4 regions of the Rahnella sp. 2050 genome follow, and region 3 is predicted to be linked to each of the others. Evidence: predicted binding sites of a transcription regulator. Region 3 holds the regulator's gene; each other region holds the start of a gene.
The links. Region 3 encodes LexA, which represses DNA repair genes until DNA is damaged. Its sites were predicted from a motif close to TNCTGTATGTACATACAGNA; they were not measured.

Region 1 (4,843 bases), on a different contig from region 3:
TGAGAATGTGAATAGTAATTATTAACATTAACCCTGTCGCGCAGAGGATTCATCTTAATAAGTAACAAATTATGAATGCAAAAAAATTCAGAGGAAAATAAGAACCCGGCGAAGAACTTCACCGGGTTTAATGATGAGGCAAATTGCTTTACGTCCGCACCAAAGCCCGCGACTTATCCAGCAGGAAAGGCCGCAGGTAACCGACAGTATTGGAAAGCAGAATCACGTCCTCGGAAAGGCGAATACTCAGCACGTCCGTCAGGTATTTTTTACGGGTGACCATACGCTGCCAGACCTCCGGGAACTGCGTTTCCAGCTCTTTTCGCAGTGATTCATCTGCCAGCCCTACCGTATCTTCGATGCTGCTGCCACCATAGCCGGGTAATGACGGAATAATATCAATCTGAAACAACATGCCACTTTCAAACGGGATCACTGAGCCACCGTATACCGGAGAACACAACCACTCCTCATCTGCAACCAGATGGCCGGGATTGAGATGCCAGTGATAGATGCTCTGTGGCAGCGTTTGCTCAACAAGCTGATAAAGCTCGCCGCCGGTCAGCCCGATGCGCAGTGCTTCAAGCCAGGTTACTACCGTGTGGTAATAGGGTATCGCGAGCCGCTGCAACCAGTCCGAAACCTCTTCCGGTAATTCATTTTCCGCCGCCACCACATACGCCGCACGGCTGGTGAGGCCTCCTTTGTATCCGGCGGTGAGCGAAAACTTATCGCCATGCCGGATAGTTTTGTCGGAAGGATACAGATTCGCATGGGCGAAACGCTCGCCCGTCGCGGCAATCATAATCACGTTCCCGTGCTGGCCTTCTCCTGCCAGTAACTGACCGATTTCTTTTTCTGATTTGCCGGGTGCAATCGTATCCAGCGCCGCAAGCACCTGAGTGGAGGCCAGGTTGGCGCCGTATTCATAAAACGCCACTTCATTAGCGGTATTAATCCGCCGCGCACCATTTTCTGGCGAGGTAAACAGACCGGTGGCGTTGACCACATCTCCAGCCACGCCCGCGGCCTTTCGGACTGCGTCGAGGACAAACGCGGGCACATCAAAGGTGGTTTTATCCGTGACAGGGTCACATCTGAACAGTTTCCAGCCTGCAATGCCAACGTGCTGCGCGTCAGCAATACCGGCAGATTTAAGCAAATCGTGCAGCGGCTGATGATGTTTCATCGGCTGGTTGGGCAGGGAAAACACCGGCGCATGCAGGCAGCGACCCGCGTTGCGCGCATGGGGAACCAGTTTCAGATTTTCATTCCCCATAACATAAGTCAGTTCACCGGTCGCGCGCACCACCAGCAAGGCTTCTTCAAAGCGCGGGATAAAACCCGCAAGATATTCGAAATTGCCGCCGTGTTCTTTGTCGGCATAAATCACCAGGCTGTCGAGCTGATGCTGTTGCATTGCGTGAAGGATATGACGCAGGCGTGACGCCATGGTTTCATCGGATAATACCGGGGTGGGAATGTGAGGGTAAGTCGCGGGAGCCGGGAGGGTTTTCAGTGAATACTCATGTTCAGCTTTCATTGCGTGTCCTTTTGCATGGCGGGGGAAAGAGGATTATGCCCCAAACGGCCTCTTAAGGCCGCATTCACCGGACAGGGAACTCTGCTAAATTTAAGGTAATTCCCTGCTGTTGCTGCCTGACGAGGTTAATAACGATGGTTACCGAGAGTGATAAGGGCAAAGACCTCAGTCAGGCTACCGCTGAGCTATTTGCCGAACTTATTCCCTATCTCCAGTTCCGTACTGTCCCCGCGGGCTCGCGCTTCCATCTGTATGAGAGGGGGGAATTTTATTGTTATTTCATTCGCAAAGGCTGGTTTAAAACCTTTCATAACGACGAACCTGTGCTGATAGGCACGTTGTCAGTGCCGGGCATCATTGGTATTGGCGGTGCGGTGCCCTCAGAGGCCAGAATGTTTATTCAGGCGCAGGATGAATCTGAGATTGCCGTCTCCACCGTGGCGGAGATGCATGCCCTGATTGATCGTCTGGAGTTGTGGGAGCCAATGGCAAAGCACTTTTTCAGGATGACCAACAATCTCTATGTCAAAAGCACAATGCTGACGGCACCAACATCCTATGAAATTCTGCGCCACCAGCTCATGGAACTCATGAAAGAACCGCCGGAAATACGCGAAAATATTCCTGCTGCCCATTACATTCAGCTTAAGACGCACCTTTCACGCAGCACGATCATGAAAGTGCTTTCACAATTGAAACAGGGGGGATATGTGAGGCTCCACAACGGTATTCTGAAAGAAGTGATCCGTTTGCCACTGAAATACTGAGCGTGGTATCAGGGGGGAAGAAAGCGTGCCGTTACGCACGCTGTTCTCTCAGTTACGCGGCTTTTACCGCACGGACTTTTTTGGCAGTGGCAGGTTTTTCGGCAACATTTTCTTCGGCAGCATTTTCTTCAGCAGCCACGTTTTCTGCGACCACTTCTTCTGCTTCTGCTTCTGCTGGCGTTTCAGCAGCGGGCTGGTGTGCGATTTCTGCTTCCGGCAATTTGCTGGTGCGCAGAATATGCTGGACGGTGTCTTTCTGCTCGGCGAGGTGAAGTGCAATGTTTTCCGCCAGTGCTTCATCCATCCCGATATTGCTCTGTAACAGCCATTCAGTAAAAGCATCCGCCATGTCCAGCATCTTGTCGTAAGCGTCTGCTTCTTTCTTATTGGCAAAAGTCATTTTCTCTTCACCTTTTCTGACCACAACAAATTTTGTTTCAACAGCCATGATTCGCTCCTTATACTGTAATTATATACAGCATACCAATAATCAGTGCAGGATACATCATCCGGCCTGATTTTTATAGTGCGGCGCGTCAAAGGCCGGGCACATACCCTGGCAACTATAACGCGGGTGAATTTCTCAGCGTGAGCCGGTAAGGTAGAAAACGACCTGTTTTCAACGAACTTGTGAGGTTCCCGTGACAAACCTGAAAGCTGTATGCAACTGGACCAAAGACACTTATCTGATCACTACCGATTTTCAAAAACTGGATATTCCGGCAATTCACGCCTACCTGACCCGGTCAAGCTGGGCGCCGGGCATTGACGAACAGACGGTGCGCGCTGGCGCAGAAAACAGCCTGAACTTCGGGTTGTTCGACGACGGAAAACAGATCGGTTACGCCCGCTTTATCACGGACTACGCCACCTTTGCTTACCTGTGTGATGTCTATGTGCTGGAAGATTATCAGGGGAAAAATCTGGGCGCATGGCTGATCGAATGTGTGCAGTCGCATCCGGTCACAGCAAAACTTCGCCGGATGGCACTCTTTACTTCTACCGCGCCGTGGTTGTATCAAAAGTTTGGTTACACACCGGTTAACGAACCTGACTACACCTGGGTCATCACCCGGCCAGGAATTTACCTGAACAAAGACGGGTAGTTCAGGCTTTCCTGAACGCACGGCTGGAAACAGAAACTGAATTCTGGTCAGGGTCTTTCGCATTGGTGAACTCATCGCCGTCGGCCTGATGGCGCGGGCCACATTCCGGACCGTTCTATATACAGGCAGCGGCTTTGAGATTTTCAGTCACCATCCGCACAAAGTTATCGCGAATGACATCTTCATTCCGGGCGTCCCATGCAATCCCCACCTGCCAGCGCGTCGCAGGGCCGGTGAGCGGAAGTATTTTCAGCTCCGGCGGCGCAATATGCACGACGCTTTCGGGTAGCAACGCCACGCCGATCCCGGCCGCTACCAGTGCGACAATAGTCTGGATATCCTCCGCCAGTTGAACCGATGAAACATGAAACAGATTCTCCTGTAAAAAACGGTCTGTCTGCGCATTCAGCCCCCCCGCCCGCTCAGTATACAAACGCAGTAACGGACGGTTCCTGAGCCTTTCACTCATATCCTCGCCGTTATCTTCAGACACCACCAGCACCAGTTTATCCTCAAACAGCGCGTGGTAACTGAGCGGTGCAGGCGGCGGGACACGCACAAAACCAATGTGCAGTTCCCCGCGTTGCAGCATGTCGTATTGCTGCGCGGAAGGCAGATCTTCCAGCGTGATATCCACGCCGGGATATGCTGCGCGGAATTTCGCAATACATTGTGGCGCCAGGATGAAACTCGACAGGCCGAATCCGGCAGCCAGCAGCCCTTCTCCCCCCTTTTCAACCTGGCTGGCATGTTGCATAAACGCGGCCATTTGTCGCAATACTTTCTCCGCTTCCGGCAAAAGCCGCTGGCCTGCGGCTGTCAGCGCACTGCCTTGTCGTCCGCGGGCAAAAAGCGCCACGTTCAGCGTCGATTCCAGCAGATTGATCTGTTTGGTGAGTGCCGGTTGTGAAACGGAAAGCGCCTGCGCTGCCTGCGCATAATTCCCTTTTTCAGCCAGTGTGACAAAAGCCCTGAGCAAACGTGTGTTCACTTTATATATTCCATTGGGTTATCAGATTTGGAAATCATTTCATTATAAAGTTATCAGTCGCATTGCTCTAATACCAGCGTCAACCGAAATCCCTGAAGACGTATGGAGAAGATCATGTCGGACCCCAAAACACTCAAAGCAGCGGTCATTCAATTTCAGCATCAGGCGGGTAACAAAAAATATAACCTGTTAATTATGGAGCGTTTTATCGAAAAAGCGGCTATTGAAGGCGTCAATATTTTGGCCTTTCCGGAAATGTGTATCACCGGTTACTGGCACGTGCCCAAACTCGATGCTGCTGGCGTTCAGGCACTGGCGGAGCCAGCCGACACCGGCCCCTCTGTTGCGCTGATCCGCTCGCTGGCCGTGAAACATCAGATGCTGATTGGCGCCGGATTTATCGAACGTGCCGCTGACGGGCGTCTGTATAATGCCT
Region 2 (4,843 bases), on a different contig from region 3:
AACCATTCGCCGCCAGGAAAAAGTGACCATTTTAATGGTCGAGCAGAATGCTATGGAGGCACTGCACATTTCCGACCGGGTCTATGTTCTGGCGCTGGGGAAAGTGGCGATGGAGGGCAGCGCGCAGGACCTGCTACACGACCCCCGTATGCGCGAACTCTATTTTGGCGGTCGTGCCGCCTGACAGGATCAGTAAAAAGAACAGAAGGAAGACACCATGCCGATTACCCCGGTTATCGATCACGCGGTGATTAATGTCGATGAAGAACTGGATCAGGCGCAAGGCCTGTTCCAGCGGATGGGATTTCAGCTCAGTACACGGGGGCACCATTCGATGGGCTCCAGTAACCATCTGGCCGTCTTTGCAGATAACTATCTGGAACTTTTAGGTTATGAGCCTGCCAGTCAGACAGACTCGCGAGGATTGTGGAACGTTGCGCCAGGCCTTGCCGGACTGGTCTGGAAAACCCGGGATGCGCATGCGGTATGGCAGCACCTCCGGCAATGTCAACTCGATGGCGAACCGCCGACCCGCTTCTCACGCCCGGTGATATTGCCGGACGGCAGCCAGACTGAGGCCCGGTTCTGCATCTCGCGGATCCGCGCCAGCGCCCTGGCATACGGCTTCAGTTTTTTCTGCGAACATCAAACGCCGCAGGCCGTTTGGCAGCCCGCCTGGCGGGTACATCCTAATGGCGTGCAAGCGCTGTCTGCCTTCGTTATTGCCTCGCCTCAACCTGAACAGACGCTGGCGCTGTATCACCAGTTGTTCAGTGTGGAGGCCCGCGCGGAGGCCAACGGTGGTTATGTGCTTGATTCAGGGACCTGCTGCCTGCGTATTATCACTCATCAACAAGCACGTCTGGAATTCGCGCTTCCGCCTGTCGCTGCGCAGGCACCGGCGAAAATGGTGGCGCTCTGTTTCCAGGTAGCATCACTGGAGCAGCTCAGGCGCTGTCTTAGCCAGGGGGATATTCAGTGGCGCGAGCAAGATGATCAACTGTTGGTGACGCAGCAGCATGCTCAGTGGCTGGCGATGCGCTTTAAGGATAAATAGCGGTGAAGCTCCGCCAGTTACTGTTGGTAAATCTCACTTAATTTCCATTTGTTCATCCCTGAAGTGGAAGTTAACGCCCACAGCAGCACCAAGATTATTACTGTCAGGAGCTTCGAATTTTAAGTCATTGACATCCTGTTCTATAAAGTATTAAAAAAGTCGGCTGATATTTAATTTTATAAATTATAAAGAGCTATACATGATTAAATATATTGTGTCATTTTCAATTATGATTGTCGTTCTCATTATTTTTTTGCTTAGCCGATTATATGATTTCGATCTTTCAGGGTACGGGCAACAACGTTCTATATCTTTTAAGCATAATAACGATGTTCTGGTGGGGACGTTGATTATGCCTCCAGGTAAGGTTTCTCCTCCGTTTGTGCTTTTAGTTCATGGAGACGGACCTCAGGACCGCTGGTCAGAAGGTGGATATATTCCATTGGTTAAATTCCTTGTCTCACAGGGAATTGCCGTTTTTTCATGGGATAAACCTGGTGTGGATAAAAGTACAGGTAACTGGCTGGCACAGACAATGTCAGATCGCGCAGAGGAGGCGGTTTTGGCGTTAAAAAAACTGAGAGAACAGCCGGAACTGAAAAAAAGTCGCGGAGGTTATCTTGGGTTCTCGCAGGCAGGTTGGGTTGTACCGCAGGCGAGCCAACTGACAACAACTGAGTTTGTTGTGCTGATAGGTGCGGCGATAAACTGGCGTAATCAGGGCATATACTATACAGGGCAACGACTTAAAGTCGAAGGTCGCTCCCTGAATGATATTCAGGATGCTAAAAAACATGAAGCCGTGGCTTTTGACCGCCAGTTTACAGAAGAAGCAGCGGTTCTCCCCTGCCACTCCCAATGTACGCGCCAGGACTTCGAACGCAGGAATTCTCTGGCTGATGCGACGAAAGATATTTCCGGTACACATACTCCGGTATTAATTCTGATGGGCCAGGATGACCGGAATGTAGACGCTGATGAAACAGCCACGGTCTGGGCCAAAGCACTACCAGCGGGCACTCCCCGCTGTATCAGGCAGTTGCCGGGGGCAACTCACGGACTTTTACGAAGCGAATGGTTTGATTATCAACTTGCTTCTCAGTGGCCTTTGTGGAAACAGGGACTTTTTCTGCTGTCAGGGAGATACTCATATTCGCCCGGGGCGCTCAGGACTGTCTCATCATGGATCCTGAATCAGAACTGTGTGGACTGAATTGCATTCTTATTACGTGCCGAAAGCCAGTTCTTCATCGAAGAGCAGGGACCGAGGTGACTTACCGTCAGAGTGCTACGGTTTCGCTGAACTGGGTTTAAGTCAGGCAACAAAACTATATTGGATACCACACAAACTAAATTAACAGACACTTCAAGCACTTTCAGGAATCGCTTCACAAGTTTCTTGATCCTTAGCTGCATTCAGCAATACTGTATATAAACACAGTATATCGGAATCAACATCATGCAGCTCATTCGACCAACTGAGGCTTCTCAACCAGTCATGCTTCCTCTCTTCTCTGAGAAAGTGCCCTGTGGCTTTCCGAGCCCAGCGCAGGACTATGTCGAGGACAGACTGGATCTCAACAAATTGCTGATAAGACATCCGAGTGCCACTTACTTCATAAAAGTTAGCGGGGAGTCTATGCATGGCGCCGGCATCAGTGATGGGGATCTTTTAGTGGTGGATCGCTCGCTTTCAGCCGTACATGGCGATATTGTTATTGCTGCTGTTTCAGGTGAATTCACCGTGAAAGAACTTCGTACTCATCCTTATCTACAGCTAGTACCTCACAACGATGATTATTCTTCGATTTCATTTCAAAATGCAGAAGAATTAGAAATATTCGGAGTGGTCATTTTTAGTATTAAGGCGCATAAATAATTATGTTCGCTCTCATCGACGTAAATAGTTTTTATACTTCTTGCGAAACTGTTTTTCGGCCAGACTTGCAGGGGAAGCCTGTTGTCGTCGTTTCCAATAACGATGGCTGTATTATTTCTCGCTCAGCCGAGGCAAAATCCCTTGGTATTAAAATGGGTGAGCCATTTTTTAAAATAAAAAACAATACATATAGCTCCAGGGTTTATGTATTCAGTTCTAATTATGCACTTTATGCCGATCTAAGTGAGCGAGTTATGCAGACGCTAACTGAAATGTCTCCTTCGATCGAAGTTTACTCAATAGACGAAGCCTTCGTTAATTTATCTGGGGTAATAAATTGCATGCCCCTAAATTGCTTCGGTCATGAAATGAAAAATAGAGTATTTAAAAATACAGGATTAACTGTGGGGGTTGGTATTGCACAAACAAAGACATTAGCAAAGTTAGCTAACCATGCAGCCAAGAAATGGCGTGGCACTGGTGGCATTGTCGACTTATCGAATATTGAACGTCAGCGCAGGCTACTGGCAATTATCTCTGTTGAGGATGTCTGGGGTATTGGTCGGAGAATTAGTAAGAAACTTAATTCAATGGGTATTAATACAGCACTTGACCTGGCTGAAAGCTCATTATGGGTAATAAGAAAACACTTCAATGTTGTTCTCGAAAGGACTGTTCGTGAACTTCGAGGTGAACAATGTCTTGAACCGGAAGAGTTTGCACCAGAAAAACAACAGATCATCTGCAGTAGATCTTTTGGCAACCGCATAACTCAGTATTCGGATATGCATCAAGCCATTTGTGACTATGCTGAGCGAGCATCAGAAAAACTACGTAGTGAGCGCCAGTTCTGCCGTTTCGTTAGTGTTTTCCTTCATACCAGCCCACACGCACATAATGAAACATACTATGGAAATCAAGCATCCATGAAGCTACTGACCCCTTCTAATGATACTCGTGACATTATAAATTCGGCCACAAACTCCCTGAAGAGAATATGGGTTGATGGCCATCAATATATGAAGGCTGGCGTTATGTTGGCTGATTTTTTCAGTAATGGAGTAGCGCAGCTAAATTTATTTGACGATAACGCTCCACGAAAAAACAGTGCAGCGTTAATGGAGGCTATCGATAAATTAAATAACTCTGGGAAAGGAAAGATCTGGTTTGCAGGGCAGGGTATTGAAAAAAACTGGGCGATGAAACGGGAGATGCTTTCTCCCGCTTACACAACCCGATATTCAGACTTACCAGTGGCAAGGTGAAATTATTCATGCAAGCCACGAGGAAAGGAAACAGCCTCTGATGAATGCCACTCACGTTCGCCACGCTCACGAAAATCAGCGCCAGCGTCTTCGATGACTTGCTGACTTAAGGTCGGTGAAAACAGTCCGGCTATCACCCGGACTGTTTTCAAACCTGGCGGGGGAATATCAGCTGATATCTGCGCCGTTCGTCTCGATCACTTTCTGATACCAGTGGAACGATTTCTTCCTGTAACGGTTACCGGTGCCGGAAATCTTATCGTCGAGGTCGACATAAATCAGACCGTAGCGTTTACTCATCTCACCGGTAGACATACTCACCAGATCAATACATCCCCACGGGGTATAACCCATCAGTTCCACGCCGTCGTCAATGGCTTCAGCCATCGCCTGAATATGCTGGCGCAGATAGTTGATACGGTAATCATCGGCAATAAAGTGGTTTTCATCCGGCTTATCGACGGCGCCCAGCCCGTTCTCGACAATAAACAACGGCTTTTCATAGCGATCGTACAGCTGATTGAGGGCAATACGCAGGCCGACCGGATCGATTTCCCAGCCCCATTCACTGGCTTCGAGGAACGGATTGCGCGCGCCGCCAAGCAAGTTGCCCTGCGCCGAAACCGCATCAGGATTGGTTTT
Region 3 (4,843 bases):
TAACTGGCGTACACGCTCGGCATTATTAACGTTGATGCCTTTGTACAAACGGTTCCACGTCCAGCTCAGCACACGGTCAGAGAGGCGCACGGCTTCATAAGAGAAGTCAGCGGCAATCTCTTCCATCAGGGCGATGGCGTTTTGTTGGGCTTTTTCGTGGGAAATTTTCTTGCTGCGGGCTTCGTCTTCAATCGCTTTCTCAATGGCTTTTGAGGCCAGCAATTTATTGAACAAATCCTGACGTGCCGGAAGGCGCGGACCAACCGCAGCCAGACGCTGACGGGAGAAATGCATCCGCGCCACACGTGCCAGTTTTTGAGCAATCGTCTTATCTGTGCCGTGTTCCGTCGCCATATAACGCAGGGAAACGGTATTGGAGAAACGGACGAAACTGTCCCGCCCCAGCCACAGCACAGCGAAAAATTTCTGGATACCGTTCAGCACGCGCAGATGCGGCGTGTCGTCCTGACCTTCACGGCCCGGTGCACGACCAAACATTACCGACACCGGCAACATCTGAATGTCTAAATCCGGATTATTGCGGTGCAAATCAAGGTAGTCGTGGAACAGCTTTACGGATTCCTGCTTCGGCGTGTAATAAGAGAATACGCGCGGGCCTTCGGCTATAAAGACATGGCTTGGTAGCAGGGTGCCGTCAATTTCCAGCGGAATAAGAGGATCAGGCAGATTCTGCGCCAGACATTGCGCACGCAACGTCAGCAAATCGGCTTTGGAATTATAAGGTAATACGTACAAAATCGGCCGCGTCGGGTCTAAATGCAACTCGGTAACCGGATCTGAAGGTATGACCTTGCTCTTTACCAGCAATGAGAGTGGTAAATTCAATAATGTGTAATAAAGTCTACGCCAACCTGACATAAAAACGTGAAGCCTCTTGTTAGCAATTTCGCCGCAAGGATACCAGAAAGATCCGTGGAGATCTGTGGTCATATAAAAGCTAAAATGCTGCAAACACTCTAAGGATCAGTACCCGAAATGGCGAACCAAGTCACCGGATTTACCCGAATTTATAAAGCGGCCGGCTATTCCTGGAAAGGATTCAAAGCGGCATGGCAAAACGAAGCGGCATTTCGCCAGGAGGCCAGCGTCGCTATCCCGTTAATTTTGCTATCTTTCTGGCTTGATGTCAGCACCATTGAACGTATCCTGCTGGTGGGATCCGTCGTGCTGGTCTGTGTCACGGAGTTGCTCAACAGCGCGGTGGAATGTGCAATAGACCGCATCGGGCCTGAGTTTCATGTGCTTTCTGGTCGCGCAAAAGATATCGGCTCTGCTGCCGTACTTCTGACCATCATATTGGCGATTTTTGTCTGGGTCAGCATCTTTTGGTCGCGATGGTTCTGATTTGGAATCTGCATTCCAGGAATCAACGTTATGCCCTGTTTTTATTCAATCTTAGGTTTTCATTGACCGTTTAGCTGTATATACTCACAGCAAGACTGTATAAACAACCAGGGGGCGGAATGAAAGCTTTAACGACCAGACAACAAGAGGTCTACGACCTTATTCGCGATCATATCTCCACCACCGGTATGCCACCAACCCGCGCAGAGATTGCATCACGTCTGGGGTTCCGTTCTCCCAATGCGGCGGAAGAGCATCTTAAAGCGCTGGCGCGTAAAGGTGTTATTGAGATTGTTTCCGGTGCATCACGCGGCATTCGTCTGCTGATGGAAGAAGAAGAAGGTTTACCGCTGATTGGCCGCGTTGCCGCCGGTGAACCGCTGCTGGCGCAGCAACATATCGAAGGGCACTATCAGATCGATCCGGCAATGTTTAAGCCGAGCGCCGATTTCCTGCTGCGTGTCAGCGGTATGTCGATGCGTGATATTGGTATCCTTGACGGCGATCTGCTGGCCGTGCATAAAACGCAAGACGTGCGTAATGGTCAGGTTGTGGTGGCCCGTATTGATGATGAGGTCACCGTGAAACGCCTGAAAAAACAAGGCAGTGTGGTGCAGTTATTGCCTGAGAACAGCGAGTTTCAGCCGATCGTGGTGGATTTGCGCGAGCAGAATTTCAGCATTGAAGGCTTAGCCGTAGGTGTTATCCGCAACGGCGACTGGATCTGACCTTCGTACTTCGAGCTATCTCTGCGTTGGCTGCCTTCGCGAACCCCGGTCACATACTTGTGTATGCTCCCGGCGTTCGCTTAGTTGCCGCCTTGATATAACGCGAATTACTCGGTCAGATATGACTAAGTCAGAAATTGCTGTGTCAGATAGACAAGACTAAAACTAATTGAATATGGATGGCGGCCGCCTCTGGCATCCATGTGAATTCAAAGAGAAATGCGTTTCTCTCATCATCGCCCCTTTCGGGGCGATGTCATTTACAGGCATAACCTGAACCTCCGGCATGAGATTCTCTATGCAACATCATTCCCTGCGACACACACTCAAAAACACCTTTTTAAGCCCTGCCGATAAAGCGCTCTGGATGCTGGCATTGCCGATGATTTTTTCCAATATCACGGTGCCGCTCCTCGGCCTGGTGGATACCGCAGTGATCGGTCATCTCGACAGCCCGGATTATCTCGGCGGCGTGGCTGTGGGTTCGATGATCACCACTTTCCTTTTTATGCTCTTACTGTTTCTGCGGATGAGTACCACCGGCATGACCGCTCAGGCGCTGGGCGCGAAAGATAATCAGCTTCTGGCGCGTGCTTTTGTACAACCCTTCCTTCTGGCTGTACTGGCGGGCGTCATTATTGTGGTATTCCGTCATCCGCTGATGGAGCTGGCGTTTCACATTGTCGGCGGCAGCCAGCCCGTGCTTGAACAGGCGAGGCTGTTTATCGAAATCCGCTGGTTCAGCGCCCCGGCTTCATTGGCGAATCTGGTGATCCTCGGGTGGTTGCTCGGCATTCAGTACGTTCGCGGGCCGGTGATTTTGCTGATTGCCGGGAATTTGCTGAATATCATTCTGGATCTGTGGCTGGTGATCGGGCTGGGCTGGAACGTGCGTGGCGCAGCCATGGCGACGGCAAGCTCCGAGTATTTCACGCTACTCATCGGGCTGTATTTCGTCTGGCGGGTGATGAAACGACGCGGTATCACCGGCGCAGAAATCACCTCCGCGTGGCGTGGTAATTTGCGCCGTCTTCTCGGGCTTAACCGCGACATCATGCTGCGCTCATTACTGTTGCAGCTTTGCTTTGCATCGCTGACCGTTCTGGGCGCGCGGCTGGGCAGCCACATTGTGGCGGTCAACGCCGTGTTGATGAACCTGCTGACATTTACCGCGTTTGCACTTGACGGTTTTGCTTATGCTATCGAAGCGCATTCCGGTGAGGCATTCGGTGCCCGCAACCGCGAAAAACTGCTGAATGTCTGGCATGCCGCGTGTCGTCAGGCCGGGCTGGTTGCGCTGTTTTTTGCTCTGATTTACGCGCTGGCGGGTGGGGCGATCATTGATGCGCTGACATCATTACCGGAATTGCGTGAGCTGGCGGACCGATATCTTGGCTGGCAAATTATACTGCCGCTGGTGGCTGTCTGGTGCTATTTGCTTGATGGCATGTTTATCGGCGCAACGCGTGGGCGGGATATGCGAAACAGCATGCTGGTGGCGGCGCTGGGGTACGGGCTGACATTGTTCACTTTACCGCTGCTGGGCAATCATGCGTTGTGGCTGGCGCTGACGGTATTCCTCGGGTTACGCGGGATTTCACTGGGCTGGATATGGCGTCGTTACTGGCGGCATGACACATGGTTTTCGTCTCCGTCGCACTGATTTTTCAGCTATTTTCAAAGAAATAAGCGCAGCTTTGTCGTTATTTCATGCTTTAGATTAATCCTAATAGTGGTTTTTATCCCTGTTTAAGGAGGATTAATCGAGATTCTCTACTAACCTTTAAAGTGTTAAGGACGAGCTGCAAGACGAAATGCAGTTCATAAAACCCAAGGTAACAGGAGATATTTTATGAATAAGGACCAAGCCGACGGTAACTGGAAGCAGTTCAAAGGGAAAGTGAAAGAACAATGGGGCAAACTGACTGATGACGACCTGACAGTGGTTGAAGGTAAACGTGATCAGTTAGTCGGTAAAATTCAGGAGCGTTACGGCTATCAAAAAGATCAGGCCGAGAAAGAGCTCAATGAATGGGAAACCAAAAACAAATATCACTGGTAAGACGCGACTCCCCCTCGCGTGCCAGTGACGTATCCTGAGATTTAGCTGCTCCTACCCGGAACGCTTCAGGATACGGGTACACGGATGTACCCAACCTCTTCTCTGTACAAAACATCCTCCTCTTACGAGTCACCTTCAAAACCTTAAAACCCGATCATTCAGCGTTTTTTCACCACAATACTGTGGTCGTGATCGCAATGGTCATGGCTGTCGCAGGTTTCTACTACTTTGCATTCTGCACATAAGCCATGCGCTTCAACGACGGAATGGCGAAGCTCAAATCCGGATTCTAATGACAGTTTTGCCAGACGCTCTTCAATGCCGTCGGTGGTTTTTTCGGTAACTAACCCGCAGCGGTCGCAGATAAACAGCGCAGAAGTATGGCTCGGCTCTTCAAAATGATGGCAGAGAACATAGCTGTTTGCGGATTCAACACGGTGAATAAATCCCTGTTCCAGCAGAAAATCCAGCGCCCGGTAAACGGTCGGTGGTTTCGCCTGAGGTTCGCTTACGCGCAATAGATCCAGCAAGTCATAGGCGCTGATCGCACCGGGTTGTTGCGTCATCAGGCGCAGTACTTCCAGCCGCTGCGGCGTCAGGCGAACATTGCGCTGCTGGCAAAGTTCTTCAGCTTGTGAAAGTAATTTTTCCGGATTATTCAGGGTCATAGCAACGGTCTCTGAGCGCA
Region 4 (4,843 bases), on a different contig from region 3:
AAATCCAGGAAGGGAAAACAACTAAAACGGAAGTAAAAGGAATGTTCGGATCGCCAGATTCGGTTAACTTCACCGATGGTGGCAAGGAGGTTTGGAAATACACTTTTGCTAAAGTAAAAGTCAGCGGCAAGTCTTTCATTCCTTTCTACGGATTGTTCCACAATGGTACGACAGGTACGAAGAAAGAACTGACGATCCTATTTGATGGGGATAAGGTTCAGAAGTATACGATGGCTGAGTCAGCAATCGATACCAAGTCCGGATGGGCTGATTAATCGCAAAAAGAAATCCAAACTACCCTCTTAGGAGGGTTCTTTATTGGAAATAAATCCTATGGTCCTGACGGAAATTGGATAATCGCGAAAAAGAGCCCGCGACAGGCGGGCAATAAACATCAGTTTTTGCATTTGAAATATGTTTGGGTAGAACGAACTAAGAATAGCTGGGTAATAATTTACCAATCAAAAGAATAGATAACCATAAATAGCTGTGTTCGTTGCATGGTCAGTATTGGGGCGCTAAAAAGCCCTCGCGAACGAAGGCCAGTGAATTATCACTAAAATTTAGTTACATGGTGGGAGGCTTACTCCCCAAAAAACCTTAACATGCCAAATATATAGTAACGTAAAGTAACAAAAAAAAGCCCGCGTTAGTAGCGGGCCATCAGTAGGTAATGTCATGGCCTTGGCAGGCTTGCTGATCTTGCGTCAGCTGATATCAGAATAGTCCTGTTGCTTTAAATTACTACCTCTCTGGCAAAAAAAATGCCCGCAGAGGAGCAGGCAATTAACTTGATTGGCTTTCAAGGGAATATCCTTGCATCTGCAAATTTGTACAGACTACTCACTTTAAAACCTCCCACAGTAACTAAATGTTTTTATTATTAGTAGATGCTAAATAGTGGGTTTTGCACATGATTGGGGTTAATGGCGCGGCATTGAGAAGTAAATTATAGGAGATTCAGATTTAAACCATGGTAGGAGAAACAAAAAACCGGCTCGGTGGCCGGGTTTGGTCGCTACTTTGATGTTAATTTAAGAACTCGTTCTGATAGACCCTTAATACGTTATTAACACTAACTATGTGAGATTAATTATCCTGCTCTTTGCTGCATGTATGCGATCTCACCGGCTCAGGCCATAAATCAGTGTCCAACATATCCCATAGCTAAGATGAGAACTGCTATGCATGTAACCCTACTGGCGCGGACTATCTGACCTCGGTCTTTTCTATAGATAGCAAAAACTAGGGTAGGTAATGCCCAAATCATTAGAACTAAGCCAATTATTGAGTAAACAGACATTAACTTTTCCTTAGTCACATACCCATCCGACTCAGAGCGAGGATACCTGAATACCCCCTTTATACCCACACCCCGTAAAGAGCCGTACCAATTAGACCGATAATCGTAGCGAGTAGCACTGCGGCTAAAAACCACATTAATTTACGGTACGACATCTGCAATCCTAATATATTCTTTCAGCCACCTGGCATTGCAGCACCACTAGCGAAGAACCACACCATGAATCCAACTGCACCGATTAGCACGATAATTGGGGGGATAAATTTCAGATTCATCAAGATTTCTCAGTTAATTTTTTTCGGTCATAGACCCGGATAGGTACCATCAATTACCCAGGCAAGAACGATGACAATGACCATAATGCATAGCAATGAAGGGATCATCAGGTACTTCTTCATAATGCACCTCATAGATCATCAGATCTGACGACGTTCCGGCCTTAAGATTGTTATGGATTTCATCATAAACGTAACACATAGCAGCGCAAACACTGGGAATATATCAGGGGATAGTAAGATAGAAAATTTTATGGATATGGTTTGGGACATGCAAAAAAAACCTCCGTTGGTGACGGAGGTTCTCTCAACAGAAGGAGCCGCGTATCTTTTACGTATCCTTTTCTGTCCAGATGGTGTCAGTGTTGAGTCCTAATGTTACTCATAACTTACTGTTTTATATGAGTTTGTCCCTGCACTGTCCTATCTAAATTGGTGGAGCTGGGGGGATTTGAACCCCCAGGCAATGGCGAACCGGCCTCATAACTATCTTTCCTTGTCGATCAGCGGCATAAAACATTCACACGTTTCCTTACTTCACAATCAAAAACCCTTATGATTATACTGTATGCATGAACAGTGTTGTGCGAGTGTGACTTATGAATATTTATTATCCAATCCCTGACCCAATTAAGCTTTCTTTGCCTTTCTTCCAAGACAAGGTGCAGGCCGGTTTCCCATCACCAGCTCAGGATTACATTGAGAAAGGTATTGATTTAAATGAGCTTTGTGTAAATCACCCCGCCGCGACTTACTTTGTAATGGCAACGGGCATGAGCATGGTGGATGCGGGCATCTATGAGGGATCATTGCTTGTGGTTGACCGTAGCCTGCAGGCAAAGCACGGCGACATAATCATCGCTTCATTGGCAGGAGAATACACAGTCAAACGGCTTTGTACGCATCCAGTCTTCCAGCTTGTGCCTATGAATCCAGATTTCCCCCCAATTGTCTTACATGACGGCGGTGATGAGTTGGAAGTCTTCGGCGTCGTCACCTTCAGTATTAACGGGTTTCAATAATGTTTGCTCTGGCTGATGTGAACAGCTTCTATGCCAGTTGCGAAACGGTGTTTCGCCCTGACTTACGGGGACGACCCGTCGTCGTTCTAAGTAACAATGATGGTTGCGTAATAGCCCGCAGTATAGAAGCAAAAAAATTAGGCATCCGAATGGGCGAGCCATTCTTCAAGATGCGTGACATCTTCGAAAAGCATAAGATTGTTACCTTCAGCAGTAACTACGCGCTTTACGCGGACATGAGCTCACGGGTGATGACCATTCTGGAAGAAATGTCTCCAGCTGTGGAAGTCTACTCAATAGATGAAGCATTCATGAATCTGCAAGGGATTAGTAATTGCCAGAATTTAGAAGAGTTTGGGCGTGAGGTGAGGGCCAAGGTTCTTCAGTGGACAGGTTTGACCGTAGGCGTTGGAATTGCACCGACTAAAACACTCGCCAAACTGGCTAACTATGCTGCAAAAAAATGGACGAAGACCGGTGGTGTCGTTGATTTATCGTTACTGGCTCGTCAAAGAAAACTGATGGCTCTTGTCGAGGTTGGGGAGGTTTGGGGAATCGGACGCAGAATTTCTAAAAAGCTAAACGATATGGGAATTACAACCGCACTCCAGCTTGCAGATACGCCTACACCACTGATCCGCAAACATTTCAACATAGTTTTAGAGAGAACTTTGAGAGAACTGCGTGGGGAGCCTTGCTTAGAGCTTGAGGAGTTTGCTCCAACCAAGCAGCAGATCGTCTGCTCTCGTTCATTTGGTGACCGCGTGGCCGAATATGACTTGATGCGTGAAGCTATCTGCAGCCATGCAGTGCGGGCAGCAGAGAAGCTGCGCGGTGAGCATCAGTACTGCCGGTACATCTCTGCATTCATCAAAACCAGCCCGTTCGCTATGAATGAAGTCTATTACGGCAAAACTGCAGGTACAAAACTGCAGATACCTACTCAAGACAGCCGCGATATAGTAGCCGCTGCCACGCAGTGCCTGGATGCAATCTGGCAAGATGGTCACCGGTTCCAAAAATGCGGTGTGATGCTGGGTGACTTCTACAGTCAGGGAGTTGCCCAACTTGGCCTTTTCGACGAGTACAAGCCACGTTCTAACAGTGAGCAACTCATGGCCGTTCTCGATGGCATAAATCACAGCGGGAAAGGGCGGGTGTGGTTTGCTGGACAAGGGGTACAAAAAAGCTGGGAAATGAAACGCCAGATGCTTTCTCCTGCATACACGACTCGTTTTAGCGACTTGATGAGGGTAAAAGTTTAAATCCGCTTACTAGTGATTAGCTCAATGAGCTGCAGTAGCGGGGCATGTATGGGGCATAGCATTTGCATTGACGTGCATCTTAGTGCAGAGCATTGCCCGAACAAAAAGCATAACTCATTGAAATAACGCGTATATGCAAAGACGTGCATACTTAATGAAAAAGGCTCAATACCGAATATACGTATTGAGTCTTAACTATAAAAGCTAACTTTTGATTTCATCAAAATTGATGTCCCAAGTTTTAACATTAGTATTACATTGTAGGACTTTACAATCAGGCAAACTTGATTTAATTTCGTTGGATAAAGCTCTTGAGTGATTTTTATTATATGAGTGGCTACTCCCAATATATATTTCTTTAATGCTATTTTTATTAATTTTCTGGATTCCCCGGTCATTGTATTCCCCCTTGCAGTTTCGATGAATATTTCGAACAACTCTCACCTCTTCCTCGTATGACCAGTGCGATGATTTATATAGGAATGCTCTTTGTAAAGCCTCTTGGTATTGAGGATCATAATGGAATTTCATGCCTTCTATTAATTCGAGATTCTCAGATTCAGAGAAAGCAGTCGTAGGTTTAGTTGTTGTATAAATTACACTGCCAAACTTAGCAGGTATTATATTGCTGCCTTCATCATTCAATCCTGATTCATTAATATCGATGCCTATAACCATCCCCCCGTGTGCAGTATTATTCTGACCTAAAAAAATTACGTTTTCATGGTGCATTCTTTTTCCCCACCCATAGTGGGCCCACATTAAAGGGTTGGTTGGGGATCTTGATAAGGAAAGGATTCCATAACACATGCTTATTTTTAGGTGGTTTAATGCGTTCCCTTCATCTGAATATTTCCGTTCATTTGATTCATAAAATGCGCTTGTTACTTCAAACGGATCATTGAAATCATAAGGATTTGTAAACTTGACGGTATGATTAGCGAGAATCTTTCTAGCAGTTTCTAAATCAACATATTT

Region 1: a site for LexA is predicted at 2,772-2,791, ahead of ABIC79_RS14055 (YebG family protein). Genes of this name have one in related genera too.
Region 2: a site for LexA is predicted at 2,481-2,500, ahead of umuD (translesion error-prone DNA polymerase V autoproteolytic subunit). Genes of this name have one in related genera too.
Region 4: a site for LexA is predicted at 2,141-2,160, ahead of umuD (translesion error-prone DNA polymerase V autoproteolytic subunit). Genes of this name have one in related genera too.

What each region holds. Positions count from the first base shown of each region.
Region 1 is NZ_JBEPKE010000003.1:98,240-103,082, reverse strand. Features, by position in the region: gene ABIC79_RS14065 (M24 family metallopeptidase) at 149-1,543, opposite strand; gene ABIC79_RS14060 (helix-turn-helix domain-containing protein) at 1,678-2,310, shown strand; gene ABIC79_RS14055 (YebG family protein) at 2,363-2,758, opposite strand; gene ABIC79_RS14050 (GNAT family N-acetyltransferase) at 2,952-3,416, shown strand; gene ABIC79_RS14045 (LysR family transcriptional regulator) at 3,532-4,407, opposite strand; gene ABIC79_RS14040 (nitrilase family protein) at 4,522-4,843, shown strand, end outside.
Region 2 is NZ_JBEPKE010000003.1:200,360-205,202, forward strand. Features, by position in the region: gene ABIC79_RS14485 (ABC transporter ATP-binding protein) at 1-184, shown strand, start outside; gene ABIC79_RS14490 (VOC family protein) at 218-1,057, shown strand; gene ABIC79_RS14495 (alpha/beta hydrolase family protein) at 1,257-2,270, shown strand; gene umuD (translesion error-prone DNA polymerase V autoproteolytic subunit) at 2,517-2,936, shown strand; gene umuC (translesion error-prone DNA polymerase V subunit UmuC) at 2,939-4,201, shown strand; gene ABIC79_RS14510 (glycoside hydrolase family 1 protein) at 4,370-4,843, opposite strand, start outside.
Region 3 is NZ_JBEPKE010000002.1:27,776-32,618, forward strand. Features, by position in the region: gene plsB (glycerol-3-phosphate 1-O-acyltransferase PlsB) at 1-879, opposite strand, end outside; gene ABIC79_RS07365 (diacylglycerol kinase) at 997-1,365, shown strand; gene lexA (transcriptional repressor LexA) at 1,485-2,093, shown strand; gene dinF (MATE family efflux transporter DinF) at 2,392-3,756, shown strand; gene ABIC79_RS07380 (CsbD family protein) at 3,946-4,155, shown strand; gene zur (zinc uptake transcriptional repressor Zur) at 4,314-4,823, opposite strand.
Region 4 is NZ_JBEPKE010000001.1:626,656-631,498, reverse strand. Features, by position in the region: gene ABIC79_RS02725 (SEN1984 family lipoprotein) at 1-275, shown strand, start outside; gene ABIC79_RS02720 (YoaK family small membrane protein) at 1,480-1,578, opposite strand; gene umuD (translesion error-prone DNA polymerase V autoproteolytic subunit) at 2,178-2,600, shown strand; gene umuC (translesion error-prone DNA polymerase V subunit UmuC) at 2,600-3,865, shown strand; gene ABIC79_RS02705 (DUF2971 domain-containing protein) at 4,070-4,843, opposite strand, start outside.